Regions from separate parts of the Thomasclavelia ramosa DSM 1402 genome, predicted to be linked through region 1. Evidence: riboswitches for the same ligand, from Rfam matches in the RefSeq annotation. Region 1 holds a riboswitch; each other region holds the start of a gene.
What was found. Region 1 has a riboswitch for thiamine pyrophosphate ahead of EYR00_RS05940 (energy-coupled thiamine transporter ThiT). Riboswitches for the same ligand answer to the same signal wherever they lie in the genome.
Positions count from the first base shown of each region.

Region 2: it holds a riboswitch for thiamine pyrophosphate, as region 1 does, so the genes downstream of both, thiC (phosphomethylpyrimidine synthase ThiC) here and EYR00_RS05940 (energy-coupled thiamine transporter ThiT) in region 1, are expected to answer to the same signal.
Region 3: it holds a riboswitch for thiamine pyrophosphate, as region 1 does, so the genes downstream of both, thiM (hydroxyethylthiazole kinase) here and EYR00_RS05940 (energy-coupled thiamine transporter ThiT) in region 1, are expected to answer to the same signal.

Region 1 covers NZ_CP036346.1:1,246,017-1,251,588, forward strand. Annotated here, with positions in the region: gene EYR00_RS05915 (hypothetical protein) at 1-426, shown strand, start outside; gene EYR00_RS05920 (YoaK family protein) at 446-1,111, opposite strand; gene EYR00_RS05925 (acetate/propionate family kinase) at 1,150-2,340, opposite strand; gene EYR00_RS05930 (recombinase family protein) at 2,607-3,203, shown strand; gene EYR00_RS05935 (hypothetical protein) at 3,449-3,706, shown strand; TPP riboswitch at 3,745-3,846, shown strand; gene EYR00_RS05940 (energy-coupled thiamine transporter ThiT) at 3,921-4,469, shown strand; gene EYR00_RS05945 (DUF402 domain-containing protein) at 4,564-5,097, shown strand; gene tsaE (tRNA (adenosine(37)-N6)-threonylcarbamoyltransferase complex ATPase subunit type 1 TsaE) at 5,107-5,556, shown strand; gene tsaB (tRNA (adenosine(37)-N6)-threonylcarbamoyltransferase complex dimerization subunit type 1 TsaB) at 5,553-5,572, shown strand, end outside.
Region 2 covers NZ_CP036346.1:1,121,962-1,127,533, reverse strand. Annotated here, with positions in the region: rRNA gene EYR00_RS05365 (16S ribosomal RNA) at 1-520, opposite strand, end outside; gene dtd (D-aminoacyl-tRNA deacylase) at 824-1,276, opposite strand; gene EYR00_RS05355 (replication-associated recombination protein A) at 1,353-2,618, shown strand; TPP riboswitch at 2,656-2,763, shown strand; gene thiC (phosphomethylpyrimidine synthase ThiC) at 2,832-4,139, shown strand; gene EYR00_RS05345 (helix-turn-helix domain-containing protein) at 4,166-4,894, opposite strand; gene miaA (tRNA (adenosine(37)-N6)-dimethylallyltransferase MiaA) at 5,006-5,572, opposite strand, start outside.
Region 3 covers NZ_CP036346.1:3,121,639-3,127,210, reverse strand. Annotated here, with positions in the region: gene thiD (bifunctional hydroxymethylpyrimidine kinase/phosphomethylpyrimidine kinase) at 1-342, opposite strand, end outside; gene EYR00_RS14930 (HAD family hydrolase) at 345-983, opposite strand; gene thiE (thiamine phosphate synthase) at 976-1,623, opposite strand; gene thiM (hydroxyethylthiazole kinase) at 1,601-2,425, opposite strand; TPP riboswitch at 2,486-2,591, opposite strand; gene EYR00_RS14915 (NAD(P)/FAD-dependent oxidoreductase) at 2,731-4,149, shown strand; gene EYR00_RS14910 (MurR/RpiR family transcriptional regulator) at 4,251-5,012, shown strand; gene EYR00_RS14905 (MurR/RpiR family transcriptional regulator) at 4,999-5,572, shown strand, end outside.

The sequences.
Region 1 (5,572 bases):
TTGAAACATTTGACAAATCAACTAGAATATTTTTATTGTCATTTAGTTAAAGAAAATGGACGTGATATTGACAGTACATATTATCATCTTTCTAATCGACCACAAGTTCATCAATTAGCATATTTCAATATCGGACGTGGTTTCCCTAAAGAATTAATGGATGGGCACTGGTGTTATATTTTAAAGGATCTTGGCTATAAAATGCTGATTATTCCATGTACTTCTATAAAAGGAACAAGTGCTAATCCAGAATTTGAAATGGATATTGAAGTGATGATGTCGGGCGTAAAGACTAAAAGTCGTTTACAGTTGAGTGAGATACGTTGCGTTGATATGCAGCGGCTTGATTTAAGAAAGACATTTTGTGATGTTTTGAGCAGTCATGATGATATTATAAAGTATGTAAAAGAGCATTTGTTAAAATAAAAATAGCCTAACAAGTAGGCTAATAAACTAAAATGAGTAGAGTTATCAAAAGTAATATACAACAAAATAACAGCGCACATTGTCCAAAAATATTAATTAAACCTGTAGCAATAATGGCTCCAATGATAAAAAAGAAGATAATAATCAAATAGCGAAAACAATGATGTAACGCATCTTTATCATGAGCGAATAAATATGCTGATAGTTTTTGACCGGCAGATCTCAAATTCCCAGTACACATTGTCGAGGCATACGGTAAACCATTAGTTGTTCTAAATGTATTTACTTGTAAAGAACAAACTAGACCAATTGTTACGTTGCAAACACTATAGGGAATCTCTTTAGGGATGAATGCAATGATCGTCAGAATAATAATTTCAATAATTAAGATTAAATGTTGCCATTCAACATATTGGACATTACTTAAACGATGCTTAATGTATTCACTAATAACAATACCTAAAAAGAAAGCTGATATTGGTAATAAATAATATAAAGCACCTAAATAGTTTTGCTCAGCGATTTTAAGTCCCATAAGAACCATGTTTCCAGTTTGGGCATTAGCAAAAACATTGCCTTTTAGAAGATAGGTATAAATATCTAAAAAGCCCCCAACGATAGCAAGCAAGATTCCTGTTAAAAGTGATTCATGAATCGTTGCTTTTAAAAAATTTTTAATTTTCATCACGTTAAAACATGTAGCAGGAATGCTACATGTTTATTTTATAAGTTTAGTAGACGTTTTGTATCGCGAGCAATTACTAATTCTTCATTAGTTGGGATAACGAATACTTTTACTTTTGAATTAGGAGTACTAATTAAACGATCTCCTTGACCATTAACATTTGCATCTTCATCAAGTTCGATACCTAAAGCATCTTTTAATAAATCACAAATTCCTTTTCTTGCAAAGAATGAATTTTCACCAATTCCTGCAGTAAAGCAAATTGCATCAACACCACCTAATGCAATAAAATAACGACCAATATAAGCAATAACACGACGATAGAAAATATCGATTGCAAGTTGAGCTCTTTCATTACCTTCTAAAGCAGCATTTTGAACATCTCTAAAATCACTTGACACACCAGAAATACCAAGTAGTCCAGATTCTTTATTTAACATCGTAATAACTTCTTTCATGTCCATTCCAACTTCTTCAATCAAATAATCGATTACAGAAGGATCGACGTCACCACTACGAGTTCCCATCATAATTCCTGCAAGTGGAGTGAATCCCATTGAAGTATTTACTGATTTACCGTCTTTAACAGCTGTTAAAGATCCACCAGCTCCTAAATGAGCCACAATAACTTTGGAATGTTCAGGATTTCCAAGCATTTCGATTGCTCGTTGAGAAACATAGAAATGACTAGTTCCGTGAGCACCATATTTACGTACTTTATAGTCTGTATAATATTTATATGGAATTGGATAAATATAGCATTTAGGATCTAAAGTTTGGTGAAAAGCAGTATCAAATACAGCTACAGCTCCAGCTTCAGGGATTGCTTCCTTAAATGCATAATATCCAGTTAAATGAGCGGGATTATGTAATGGTGCTAATGATTTTAATTCGTCAATTTTACTAACAACATCTTCATCAATGATTGCTGAAGAATCAAAGTATGATCCCCCTTGAACGACACGATGCCCAACACCTTTGATTTCATTTAACTCTTTTACAATTCCTTTTTCAATTAAAGTATCTAATAAAAGTTGTACTGCAACTTTATGATCTTTAATTGGGTTAGTTGTAACAGTCTTTTTTCCTTGATATTTAATCGTAAAGATTGAATCTTCTAATCCAATTCTTTCGATTACTCCAGATGTAATTACAGATTCGTCATCCATTTCAAATAATTGAAACTTTAATGAAGAACTACCTGCATTTACAGAAATAATTTTTGCCATTTTATAAAGCCTCCTTAATCTATCGTCATTATATCATCATTTTGTAAAATTTCTAGATAAAAGCATTACGTTTATTAATTTTAATATAGATTTTTTTAATCATTGGATAAAAAGAATACAAATTATTATTAATAGGTAGATTTTTAACTTTAAAGTTAGATAAAATATAAAAATATTTTTTATAAATGTTGTATTGTCGAAATATTGAACGAGTTTAGGCAATACTGCACTTGTAGAAGAAATAATTTATTATAAAGGAGAAGATTATGGAAAACAAAGTGTATGGTTATGCAAGAGTTTCAACAAGAGAACAAAATGAGGATCGGCAAATGATTGCCTTGGAGAATTATCCAATGTCAAGGAAACAAATTTATCTTGATAAATTAAGCGGGAAAGATTTTAATCGGCCGCAATATCAAAAATTATTAAGGAAAATTCGTGCTGGAGATACAATCGTTATTAAATCAATCGATCGGTTGGGACGTGATTATGAAGAAATACAAAACCAATGGCGTAAAATCACTAAAGAAAAAAATGTAAATATTGTTGTTTTGGATATGCCATTATTAGATACACGGAGTACTGGTGATAATTTAACGGGAACATTCGTGGCAGACTTGGTTCTACAGATTCTTTCTTACGTTGCTCAAACAGAGCGTGAAAATATTCGTCAGCGTCAAAGAGAAGGGATTGAAGCAGCACGAATGCGTGGTGTGAGATTTGGACGCCCTCGCAAAGAAATTCCCGAAAATTTTGAAATTTTGAAGCATCAATGGCAACAAAATTTAATTGCTTCACGGCAGGCTGCTAAAGAATTAGGCGTTTCACAGGATACTTTTTTAAGATGGGCTCATGGAAAATAACATTAGTACATTTATTTGTCCTTAAAAGGTAGAGATTATCAAGCATCTATTATGCGGTCAAAATTCGTAATAAAATATTATAAAATAACAAATTTCACACTATAAAAACATATATATTATTTTAATACATTTGAACGATATTGTCTGATTTATCGTTCTCTATATGCAATAAAAGCATATGAATTTCGGTATATGCGTTTAGGGAGAGAAACGCATATATTTTATTTTAGAAAAGGAGAAAAGCGATGGGTCTACTTGAAAAAATAGCCGATATTATGCAGTGTACCTATATTTCTGATTTAAGAGGAAGATTATCGCTTGACCATGAACAGTTACAGTTTTTAAATGAATTAAGAGCTGAAACATACGCTTTGTCTGAATGGCAAGAAGCAGTAAGGTATATTACTGGTAATTTAGATTCTTTTAATTCGGCAGCAGAAGGAAAAAACATCTTATTGGATTACTATATTAAAAAAGAAGCTACAGAAATATCAATAAAATGATTTTTTTCTTGATATTATAATAAGATAATCTATAATAGTATACGAGCCAGGGGTGCAAAATTGCTGAGAAGGGCATAAGCCTGATCCCTTATCATCTGAACTGGGTAATGCCAGCGTAGAGAGAGCAAATTTAAAATTGTTTGCTTTTTTGCGTTCGCAAAGAAGCATTTTTTAATTTTGTTAGGCTCTTTCATAAGGAAGGGGAAAAACAAATATGAAAAACAAAACATTTAAGATTACAACCAAAACAATTGCTTATATGGCGATGTTTATGGCTTTACAAGTAGTTTTAGAATTAGCTTTTAAAGTCGTTCCGGGACAGCCTCAGGGAGGAAGTATTACGCTGTCATTAGTACCGATCCTATTAGCCTCATATTTATTAGGTGGATATTACGGTATTGTTGTTGGAGCCTGCTGCTGTGGACTGCATTTTGTTTTAGGGTTGGCTACATATTGGGGGCCATGGTCATTATTTTTAGATTATTTAATTCCACTAGCTGTAATTGGTATAGCATCATTTTTTAAAAACTTTGAGATTAAAGGTCATGTAGTTTATCCTGGAATTATTGTTGTAATGATTCTTAAGTTTATCTCACATTATTTATCTGGAGCATGGCTGTTTGGAGCATATGCTCCTGAGGGAATGAATCCATGGTGGTATTCATTTGGTTATAATTTAGCCTATTGCCTACCAACTTTAATTATTTGCTACATCGGATTTGCCTTAATATATCCACGATTAAATAATTCGATTAAACTGTAAAAGAAAAGTAGCTTGCTACTTTTCTTTTCTTCTGTCTTTAAAAAGGATAGTAATTTGTGTATAATAGTACTGTTATAAAGAGAGGTAGTAAAAGATGTCAGATTCTCTGGTAGGAAAAAAAGTATTAATTCACTGTTATAAGCACGATGGAAGTATTCATCGATGCTGGGCCAAAGGATTCATCTTAGATGAAAATGATGATCATTTTATTGCAATCAATAATCGCACCTTAGTAACTGAATCTGATGGTCGAATGTGGCATACAAGAGAGCCTGCCATCTGTTATTTTCCTAAAAATAAGTGGTACAATGTGATTTGTATGATTCGTAAAACAGGAGTTTATTATTATTGTAATATTGCTTCACCAACTTTATATGATGGTGAGGCATTGAAATATATTGATTATGATTTAGATTTAAAAGTATTCCCAGATAATAACTATCGGGTTTTAGATGAAGAAGAGTATAAGCAACATGCTAAACAGATGAATTATTCAAAAGAATTGGATAGAATATTAAAAAAACAATTAGAACTGCTAATTGATTTAGCAACGAAACGTGAAGGACCGTTTAGTGAAGATTTTACGAAACATTGGTATCATGTATATGAAGATTTGACACAAGGATAGGAGAATACAATGGAAAAAGTAATTAAAGTAAATAACCTTGAAGAAACGATTGCTTTGGGTAATCGTTTAGGCTTGTTATTACAACCAAATATGCTATTGACTTTAAGTGGCGACTTAGGAGCCGGGAAGACGACCTTTACCAAAGGAATTGGTCAAGGATTAGGGATTACCAAGGTTATTAATAGTCCTACTTTTACCATTTTAAAACAATATCAAGGTCGCTTGAATTTGTCACATTTTGATGCTTATCGTTTAGAAGGACAGGATGATGATTTAGGATTTGAAGAAATTTTTGATAGTGATGATGTTTGTGTTGTTGAATGGGCTAATTTTATTGAAGATATTTTACCGGTAGACCGTTTAACAATTGAAATAAAAAAAATTGATGAAAATATTCGCGAATTTGTCTTTAAAACAAATAGTGAAAAATACGCTCAAGTTGTGGAGGCTTTAACATGAAGACAATTGTAATGGA
Region 2 (5,572 bases), 120 kb from region 1:
GGCTGCTGGCACGTAGTTAGCCGTGGCTTTCTAATAAAGTACCGTCACTCGGCTACCATTTCCTGTAGCCGCCGTTCTTCCTTTATAACAGAAGTTTACAATCCGAAAACCTTCTTCCTTCACGCGGCGTTGCTCGGTCAGGGTTTCCCCCATTGCCGAAAATTCCCTACTGCTGCCTCCCGTAGGAGTCTGGGCCGTGTCTCAGTCCCAGTGTGGCCGGTCACCCTCTCAGGTCGGCTACGCATCGTCGCCTTGGTGGGCCGTTACCCCGCCAACCAGCTAATGCGCCATAAGTCCATCCTCTACCAGTGCTTTGAGGCACTTTTAATACGGTCACCATGCAGTGTCCGTACCTATGCGGTCTTAGCTATCGTTTCCAATAGTTATCCCCCTGTCTAGGGCAGGTTACTTATGTATTACTCACCCGTTCGCCACTCGAGCACAAGTGCTCGCGTTCGACTTGCATGTATTAGGCACGCCGCCAGCGTTCATCCTGAGCCAGGATCAAACTCTCCATTGTTTATTTAAACAACTCTTCGTTTGTTTAGCTCTTTTTTCTTTTTTATCCTTCTGGATATTGACGTGTGTTTCTTAATTCTGTTTAGTTTTCAATGATCTCTCCAGCTTCTTTTGCCGACTTGAATATCTTACACTCTTTTCGCTTTTTAGTCAATCTTTTTTTTAACTTTTTTGCTTTTTCTCTCCGGTCCTTACGTCCCTTTCCTCGAGTGCCTATTTAATTTACCATATCCCTTTTGTCTTGTAAAGCCTTTTTTGTCTTTTTTTGTAAAAAAATATAAAATCAATAAGTTTACTCAATTTGTTAATAAAATAACTCATTACTATCTAAGATAATTGTCACTGGCCCATCATTAATCAATGATACCTCCATCATTGCTCCAAATACTCCTCGTTCCACATTAATTCCCTTTTCTTCTAACTTTTTATTAAAAAAATCATAAAGCGGACTAGAAATATCTGGTTTAGCAGCATCGATAAAACTTGGTCTTCGTCCTTTTTTACAATTAGCATATAATGTGAACTGTGAAATTGATAAAACACTTCCTCCTACATCTAATAAAGATAGATTTAATTTATCATTTTCATCTTCAAATATTCTCAAATTCACTAATTTATCAACCATCTTTTCAACTAATAACTCGTCATCGCCATTAGTTATCCCAACTAAAACCATATATCCTTTATCAATAGCTCCTACAATTTCTCCTTCAATCTTAACACTACTTTGACTAACTTTCTGTACAACTAATCTCATTTTAATCCACCTATCTTTCAATCTTTAAAAATGTTATAATTATTATAACTGATTTTAAAAACGAAAGGAAGATAATATGTCATCAACCCTTGCCAACAGAATGCGACCTCAAAATTTAAAAGATATAATCGGGCAACAACATTTAGTTGGACCAAATGCTATTTTAACTAAATTTGTTCAAAAAAGTCATCCATTTTCAATTATTTTATACGGTAGCCCCGGCTGTGGCAAAACAACAATTGCAATGGCCCTTGCAAATGATCTTGACATTCCATATCGCATCTTCAACGCTTCAACCGGAAATAAAAAAGAAATGGATGCAATTATTGAAGAAGCTAAGTTAAGTGGTAGTCTTTTTGTAATCATTGATGAAGTTCATCGACTTAATAAAGCGCGCCAAGATGATCTTCTTTCACACATGGAAAGTGGATTATTAATAGTCGCTGGATGTACTACAGCCAACCCATTTCATTCAATTAATCCAGCGATTCGTTCTCGTTGTCATATTCTCGAAGTTAGACCTTTAACTGTTGATGAAATTGTAGCTGGTTTAAATAAGGCAATGACTTCACCAAATGGTTTAAACAACAAATATACGATTGAAAAAGAAGCATTGCATAGTATTGCAAAATTATGTAGTGGCGATATTCGCTATGGTTATAACTGTTTAGAAATTTGTACAATTGTTTGTGAAAATAATCATATTACTCAAGCTGATTTGAAAACTGCTGCTATTAAAACTAATGTTGTCTATGATAAAGACGAAGATAATTACTACGATACATTAAGTGGTTTGCAAAAATCAATCCGTGGTAGTGATCCTAATGGTGCTATGTATTATTTTGCTAAACTGATTGAATCAAAAGATATTGAATCTTTAGAACGGCGACTTATCACAACTGCTTATGAAGATATTGGTTTAGCCAATCCAAATGCGTGTATGCGTACGGTAATTGCTATGCAAGCCGCTAAAACAATCGGTTTTCCAGAAGCTCGAATTCCTATTGCTAGTGCAATTATCGATTTATGTTTATCACCAAAATCAAAATCTAGTGAAAATGCAATTGATGCTGCATTAACTTCACTAAATGAACGTTCTTTAAAAACCCCTTCTTACTTACGTCTTACGCCGGTTGGTTTAGAAGATGATGAAAAGTATGATTATAGTCGGCCAGAATTGTGGGAATATATTCAGTATCTTCCAAAAGAACTAGGAAATACACAGTTCTATGTACCATGGATGACCAGTAATTATGAAAAAGCTTTAGCTGAGAATTATCGAAGAATTTTGAAACACGGGCGTACCAGTGATATAAAAAAACTAAATCAACAAAATAAGTAATAAAAATTGACATTTGCGTGCAGTAAAGGTAGACTTATTTATATAGAAAGGGAGCTCGTATGCGGGCTGAGAGGAAGTAATCTAACTTCGACCTGTATAACCTGATTTGGGTAATGCCAACGTAGGGATCTAGCCACTATTTTTGTTTATGTTCGGTTTGAACCTATTTTGGTCCAAACCTTTTTCTATACAAAAAAAGAATGGAGATAAAAAATGAATTACACAACACAAATGAATGCAGCAAAAAAGGGAATCATTACTCCTGAAATGAAAATTGTTGCGGCTAAAGAGAAAATGAATATTGAAGAATTGAAGACACTAATAGCCCAAGGAAAAGTTGTTATCCCAGCCAATAAGTATCATACCTGTATTAATGTAAATGGGATTGGTTCAATGCTTAAAACAAAAATTAATGTAAATCTTGGAACTTCTAGAGACTGGAAAGATTTAGATATGGAACTTAAAAAAGCTAATGATGCTGTCAATATGGGAGTTGAATCAATAATGGATTTAAGTTCATATGGCGATACTCAAAAATTCCGTCGCAAATTAACCAAAGAATGTCCCGCAATAATTGGAACAGTGCCAATCTACGATGCTGTAGTTTATTATCATAAGCCCTTAAAAGAAATTACTGCTCGACAATGGATCGATATTGTTGAGATGCATGCTCGCGACGGAGTAGATTTTATGACAATTCATGTAGGAATTAATAAAAATACAGCTCAACGTTTTAAAGAAAATAAGCGTCTTACTAATATCGTTTCTCGAGGCGGTTCAATTATTTTTGCTTGGATGGAAATGACTGGTCAAGAAAATCCTTTTTATGAATACTATGATGAAATCCTTGATATTTGTCAAAAATATGATGTAACAATGAGTTTAGGTGATGCTTGCCGTCCTGGTTCAATCGAAGATGCTGGCGATATAAGTCAAATTGAAGAATTGGTGACTTTGGGAGAACTTACAAAACGTGCATGGCAAAAAGATGTTCAAGTAATTGTTGAGGGTCCAGGTCACATGGCTTTAAATCAAATCGAAGCTAATATAAAAATTCAACAAACCATTTGCCAGGGAGCCCCTTTTTATGTTCTTGGTCCACTAGTTACTGATATTGCCCCAGGTTATGACCATATCACAGCTGCAATTGGCGGTGCATTGGCTGCCGCTAATGGTGCTGCTTTTCTATGTTATGTAACTCCTGCTGAACATCTTCGTCTCCCTGATCTAAATGATGTTAAAGAAGGAATCATCGCATCTAAAATTGCAGCACATGCTGCCGATATTGCGAAAGGTATCAAAGGGGCAAAAGATTTGGACTACCAAATGAGTTGTGCCAGAAAAAATTTAGACTGGGAAAAAATGTTTGAATTAGCCATTGATCCTAAAAAAGCACGTACATACCGCCAACAAGCAAAACCTGAAAAAGAAGATACTTGCAGTATGTGCGGTAATTTCTGTGCTATAAAAAATATGAATCGAATTTTAAATGGAGAAATTGTTAATATTTATGATGAATAAAAAAGTCGTCTGTTTTCAGACGGCTTTTAATATATAAAGAGTAATAAAAATTCAACTATTTTAGCATTTAGATTATGCTGTCGCAAGATAAAATTACTAATCATTTCTAGTGAACAATTAGTGCTAACTAATGTATGGACACCATTTGCAGAACTTCCAATTGCAACATAACCATGAGCCATACCCCCAATTGCGAGTTTGGAGGCAATTGCCATACCTCCAATTGCATAGATTCCTATTGCCATTCCACCTACAGCAAAATAGCCAATACTTAGCCCTCCTAAGCTAATTCCCCCTATAGCAATTCCTGCTAATGTCAATAAACCAATTGCCAGACCGCCAAGACTAAATACACCAAGTGCTAAAGCCCCAAAACTAAAAAGCCCTACCGCAATATTGCCAATTGCAATAATTCCTTTCGCAATTCTAAAACCACGACCTAAATTAATATGAATTAATGGAACATTTCCAATTTTAAATTTACTCTTATATTCATAAGTAAAGAGATGACGCACTACACTTCTCAATTCTTCACGGTCAACTGTAACATAATCATTACTTTCATGTCCAATTAATTCATCTAAAGATATACCAAATAGATCAGCAATTTCAATTATTCGTTCTAATTCAGGTGTAGATTGACCTGATTCCCACTTACTTACCGATTGTCTCGATACTCCTAACCGAAAAGCTAATTCCTCTTGCGACAATCCCTTTTGTTTTCGATATTTATTTAAGTTGTCATTAAACATCATTTATTTCTTCCTCCTGACAACCATGATTATAGTTTTTTTATTCCAAATCACAATAAACTACGGCTAGGCAATCTGTCAACTAACAGTTGCATAAACAATAAAAGGGTATAATTACCCTTCTAATTCACTGATAACTGCATTAATCGTCTCATTAAAATTATTTAGATTCACATTAAACCAAATAACCGGAACTTGATTATTAAACCAAGTATATTGACGCTTTGCATAATTACGAGAATTCTTTTTTATCAACTCCAAAGTTTCATCAAGTGTTTGAGTTCCCTGATAATAAGCAAACCATTCCTTGTACCCGATTGCTTTCATGCTTTGCATTTCACGGGTATAATTCTTTTTCATTAAGCCATCTATTTCTTGAAGCAATCCCTGCTCCATCATCAAATCAACACGTTGATCGATCCGCTGATATAAACTTTCACGTTCTAATGTCAGCCCAATAAATTTAGCATTATAAATTAATTCATGATTTTGTTTGGCAAGTGTTTCACTTTTTTTTATCCCTGTACTTTCATAAATTGCAATTGCTCTTAAGACCCGTTGACGATTATTAGGATGAAGCTCTTTAGCACTTGCTTTATCAATCTCAATTAAATAATTGTATAACTCTTCATTTGAATAATCTTGATACTTCTCAACATATTCTTGATGATTGGTTTGACT
Region 3 (5,572 bases), 1.4 Mb from region 1:
TAAACGAGATCCGCTAGTAGAAACCATAACAGGATCAACAACGATAGGACAATCTTTTTGTGATGTTAATTTATTTACGATCATTTCAATTAATACTGGACTGGAAACCATTCCAATTTTAATTGCATCAGGATAAATATCTTCAAAGACACAGTCAAACTGTTCGGCTAAAAAATCAGGTTTTACTTCCATAATATCTCTAACACCTAATGTGTTTTGGGCCACTAAGGCAGTAATAATACTCATCCCGTAGACTTTATGAGCTGTCATGGTTTTTAGATCCGCTTGAACTCCTGCTCCACCTGTTGGATCAGTTCCTGCGATAGTTAGAACTTTTTTCATAATCATATCTCCATTTCTGATAAATTTTTTAAATTTAAATCACTTATTTTGCAAATTTCATCCCAATCATCTTGATTACTTTGATCTGCAACGGCCCATACTGTAAAACCTTGCTTTTTTGCAGCAATTATTGCATGAAGGGCATCTTCAATAACAATGCATTCATCTTTATGGAGGTGTAATGCAGAGATTGCATAATTGTAGGCCTCGCCACTGCGTTTATCTAAAGTAGTATGATCACATGTAATAATTTCATCAAATTTTGATGTTAGATTATATTTATCAAGAATGTTAATTGTTGCTTGATAATTATTTGCAGTTAATAAGCACAGTTTTTTATGATGGTTAAAACAGTTAGTAATAAATTCCAAAGCCCCTGGTTTTAAGGGAATTTCGCTTAAATAAATATGATTCAATAAACTATTAACTTCATTGATTAAAACATCAAGAGGCTCTTTTAATTGATATGTCTCAGCGATGTATTTAATTGCTTGGTTAATTGATAGTGGTGCCAAGATATCTTTAAGATTTGCCTCAGGGGTAATTCCTTTTAATTCGAGAAAACGACTGCCTAATTCATTCCAAATGTGCATCGAATCAAGCAGAGTTCCATCCATGTCAATGATATAACCTTTAATCATAGATTCCTCGGGCATGTGCTTTTAATTTAGCGGCTGCTTCTTTTATATCAGGAGCGCTCATAATGGCTGAAACAACAGCAATACCATCAATTTTTGTTCCTTTTAAGAGTAGGCAATTGTCTTGGTTGATACCACCGATTGCTACAACAGGTAAGCCAATTTTTGTAGTTATTTCATGTAATTGGGTAAAGCTCACTGCTGTAGCATCATCTTTAGTTGAAGTATTGAACATGGCTCCCACTCCTAAATAATCAGCACCATCTTCCTTGGCGGCAAGAGCTTCTTTTAAGTTGTGAGCAGAAACCCCAATAATTTTATGAGGACCGATTATTTTTCGAACTCTTTTAACAGGCTGATCATCTTGACCGATATGAATTCCATCACTGTCTACAGCCAATGCTACGGCTACATTATCGTTGATGATAAAGGGAATATGGTATTTAGAACAAATTGTTTTGACTTTTTTTGCTTGAATAGTAAATTCTTCATCGGTTAAATTTTTTTCGCGTAATTGAACCATTGTTACTCCACCTAAAATAGCTTGTTCAATATCTTCTTCAAGTGGACGATCGTTCAACCAGCTGCGGTCGCTGACTAAATATAGTTCTAGCATGTTTCTAGTGAAGTTCAATTTTAACACCGGCTTTCAATTGATAATAATTAATTGTACTCAAGGCATCGATTAAATGCATTCTAAAACTGCTTGTTCCACTATTGTCATTACGAACTCTTTGATCAGCTAACTCACCACAGTATCCCATCATTGCAATCGTATAAGCAGTAGTTTCTAAAAGATCATTTTGACCAATAGCGGTTGTTGCTCCAAGAATTGCCGATAACATACAACCTGTTCCTGTGATTCGTGACATCATTGCACAACCGTTAGTGATTACATAGGTTTTTTCTTGATTGGCAACAATATCAGTTGCTCCAGTGATTGCGATTACGGCACCGGTTTCTTGACTAAATTTCTTAGCAAAACTAATAACTTCATTAAGATTTTCAGCTGTTACAATATCATTGATATTGGCATCGACTCCTTGAGTTGAAGTCATATTCATTGCTAGGGCTTTTATTTCGGAAATATTTCCTCGAATAACACTAAAATTAATTTCTTCAAGTAGTTTTTTTGCAGTATTAGTCCGAAGCTTGCTAGCTCCAGCACCAACAGGATCGAGAACAACAGGGTGATTTAAATGGTTAGCCATTTTTCCTGCTTTGATCATTGAAGCAACTGTCCTTTCATTCAGCGTACCAATATTGATTACTAAAGCATTACAGATTGTTGTAATTTCCTCAACTTCATGAATGTCATCAGCCATAATGGGGCTGCCATTAACAGCTAAGATGGCATTAGCACAATCATTGACAGTAACATAGTTAGTAATGCAATGCACAATTGGATTGCGTAATTTAATTTCTTCTAAAACTTTTTCAAACATATTCTTCCTCACTTTCTTAAAGCACTAAAAAGAGAATATGCCAAGTGCCATATTCCCTACTTATTGTTAGTGAGTATGTCCCTACGTTGGCATTATCCAAATCAGGTTAGCGGTCGAAGTTCACAACTTCCTCTCAGCCTGTTTACAAGCTCCCGTGCTTTAACTATATCATAGCATTTTCAAACTATTTCAGCAAACTAAGTATCAAAATTTTTTTGCGTTGATAATAAAAGAAGATTGAAATGCATAATTATATCGAGTATAATTAGTAGGGTTAGCGTTAAAACCCAGAACGGAGCGATAAAATGAAAAATAATTATGATGTTGTGGTTGTTGGAGCGGGACCAGCAGGAATCATGGCCTGCTATGAACTGTATTTGAAACAGCCGGAATTGAACGTATTGCTTATAGATAAAGGTCAGGATGTTATGAAACGTCACTGTCCAATCAAGGAAAAGAAGATCAAGTCCTGTCCAATCATCAGGAACAATGAACCGGGCTGTCTTCCTGCCTGTTCGATTACAGCCGGATTTGGCGGTGCCGGTGCCTATTCTGACGGTAAATTCAATATTACCAGTGAATTTGGCGGCTGGCTGACTGACTATCTTTCAACCAATGAGGTTGAAGATGTAATCAACTATGTTGACAATCTTTATTTAAAACACGGAGCAACCAGAGAAATAACGGATCCTACGACTGACAAGGTCAAAGAAATTGAACATCGAGGCTATGCAGTAGGATTAAAACTGCTGCGGGCCAAGGTAAGACATTTAGGAACAGAAGAGAATCTGCGGATCATGACAGAAATGTCAACGGAACTGAAAGAACATATTGATATGGCATTTAGAACAGCTGTAAAGGAAGTGCTGGTTGAAGACGGACATGCTGTCGGGGTAGTTCTGGAAAATGATGAGGTCATCAAAGCGAAGAAGATCGTACTGGCACCGGGACGAGACGGTTCTGCCTGGCTGACAAAAGTACTGAAACAGCATGGACTGGAGCTTTATAATAATCAGGTCGATATAGGAGTGCGGGTAGAGACCAGCAATATCGTAATGGAAGAGATCAACAGCAATCTGTATGAAGGTAAATTTGTCTATAATACAAGTGTCGGAACAAAAGTAAGAACATTCTGTTCAAATCCGTCAGGGCATGTAGTAATAGAGAATCACAGCGGGACGATGCTGGCGAACGGACATGCCTATCATGATCCGAAGCTGGGGAGCAAGAATACCAACTTTGCGCTGCTGGTATCCCATACCTTCAGCGAGCCGTTCAATGAACCGAATGAATTTGCACATGAGGTGAGCAGACTGGCGAACAAGCTGTCAAACGGATCAGTCATGGTGCAAAGATATGGAGATATCAAGAAAGGGAGAAGAACGACTTACAAGCGTTTGAAAGAAGGGTATACAGAGCCGACCTTAGCAGAGGCGGTACCGGGAGATCTGGGGCTGGTATTACCGTACAACACGATGAAATCAATTATCGAGATGATTGAGGCACTGGATAATGTAACACCGGGGATAGCGAATGAGCATACGTTGCTGTATGGAGTGGAAGCGAAATTCTATTCAGCGCGGCCAAAGGTAAGAGAAGGGTTTGAATGTGAAATAGATGATCTGTATGTAGCAGGTGATGGAGCCGGATTAACAAGAGGGCTGGCTCAGGCAGGAGCAAATGGAATCATCGTAGCACGTCATATTATTGAACATCTTAAATAGTAAGGTAAAAATCCTGTTTTAGACAGGATTTTTCTATTTTGACAGGTGTAGTATCATGGTGGTAAACTTAATAATAAGACCATAGGGAAGGAGAAACTTAAATGAATGTTTTTGTTACTTCATTATTAAAAATAATTAATAATCCGGATATTCAAGATACTAATTATAATATTGCTTATTATTTATTACTGCACTATTATGATGTTTTTGAAATGACACTTCAGGAAATTGCAGATGCATGTTATGTTTCTGTTTCTACTCTCAATCGCTTTTTTAGAATATTTGGATTTAAAAAATTTTCAATTATTAAAGATTTAATGCAAGTCCATGCGGCGGCACGAATAAGTCAGTTGGAGGAACGTTCGATTCGCAAAAATAATCAACAAGTTAATCAGCTTTTAAAACCGCTATTAGATAACGATGATTATTGGACAGTATCAGATCAAGGATTAATAAATCAGTGCTGTGAGATGATTAAAAAATGTAGCCGTGTTATTTTAATCGGTTCGAATGAGATGATGGATTCATTATTGCGTTTTCAAGGTGATATGGTGATGATGCAAAAACTTGTGATTCAAAATACTATTTATAATAATAATTATATCGAACCTCAAGCGGATGATTTAATTATTTTGCTTTCAATGACAGGAAGAATTGCGGAGTTAAAACCAACTTTGATTGAACATTTATTAGTGGGGAAAAACAATCTTATTTGTGTTGGCTATAAAAATTTTCTTTGTGAAAAAGCCCTATTTTTAAAAATTCCTAGTTACCTAGATGAGACGCTAGAAAATATGATTTTAGATAACTATTTTCAAAATATAGCTTATTGTTATTATGGTGGTTATTATGATAATAGGTAAACTAAACTTAATTTTGTGTACTTCTTCATATAATAGTAATGATTATCTTTTAGCAGCGTATCTGATCAAAAAAAGTAATCAGATTGAATCAATCAAGATGGTTGATATTTTAAAAGATACAAAAGTATCAAAATCAACTTTATTACGTTTTTTAAAAAAATTAGGCTATAAAAACTACACTGACGTTCAATACTTGATTACTAAAGAGAAAAAACATCAAGAAATATTTAAAGAGAGAATTATTGAGAAAAATTTAAGAGATAAGTTAGCAAAAAAACAAAGACTTATAGTAATTGGTGATAGTTACTCAGTTAGCTCACTAATTGTATATAAACAAAAGTTTTATGAAATTGGGATAGATTTAGATATCCAATTATCATTAAAGTCATATGGACAGATGGTAGTTGAAAAAAAGTTTACTGGGAGTGACTTAATAATAGTCGTATCTCTATATAAAAGTGATTTGGATTTAATGGCAGAATTTTTTAGTGGCTATCTTGAATTGAAACATTTTATTAAAGAACAAAAGATTGATCATTTATATGTAGGAAAGATTGCGA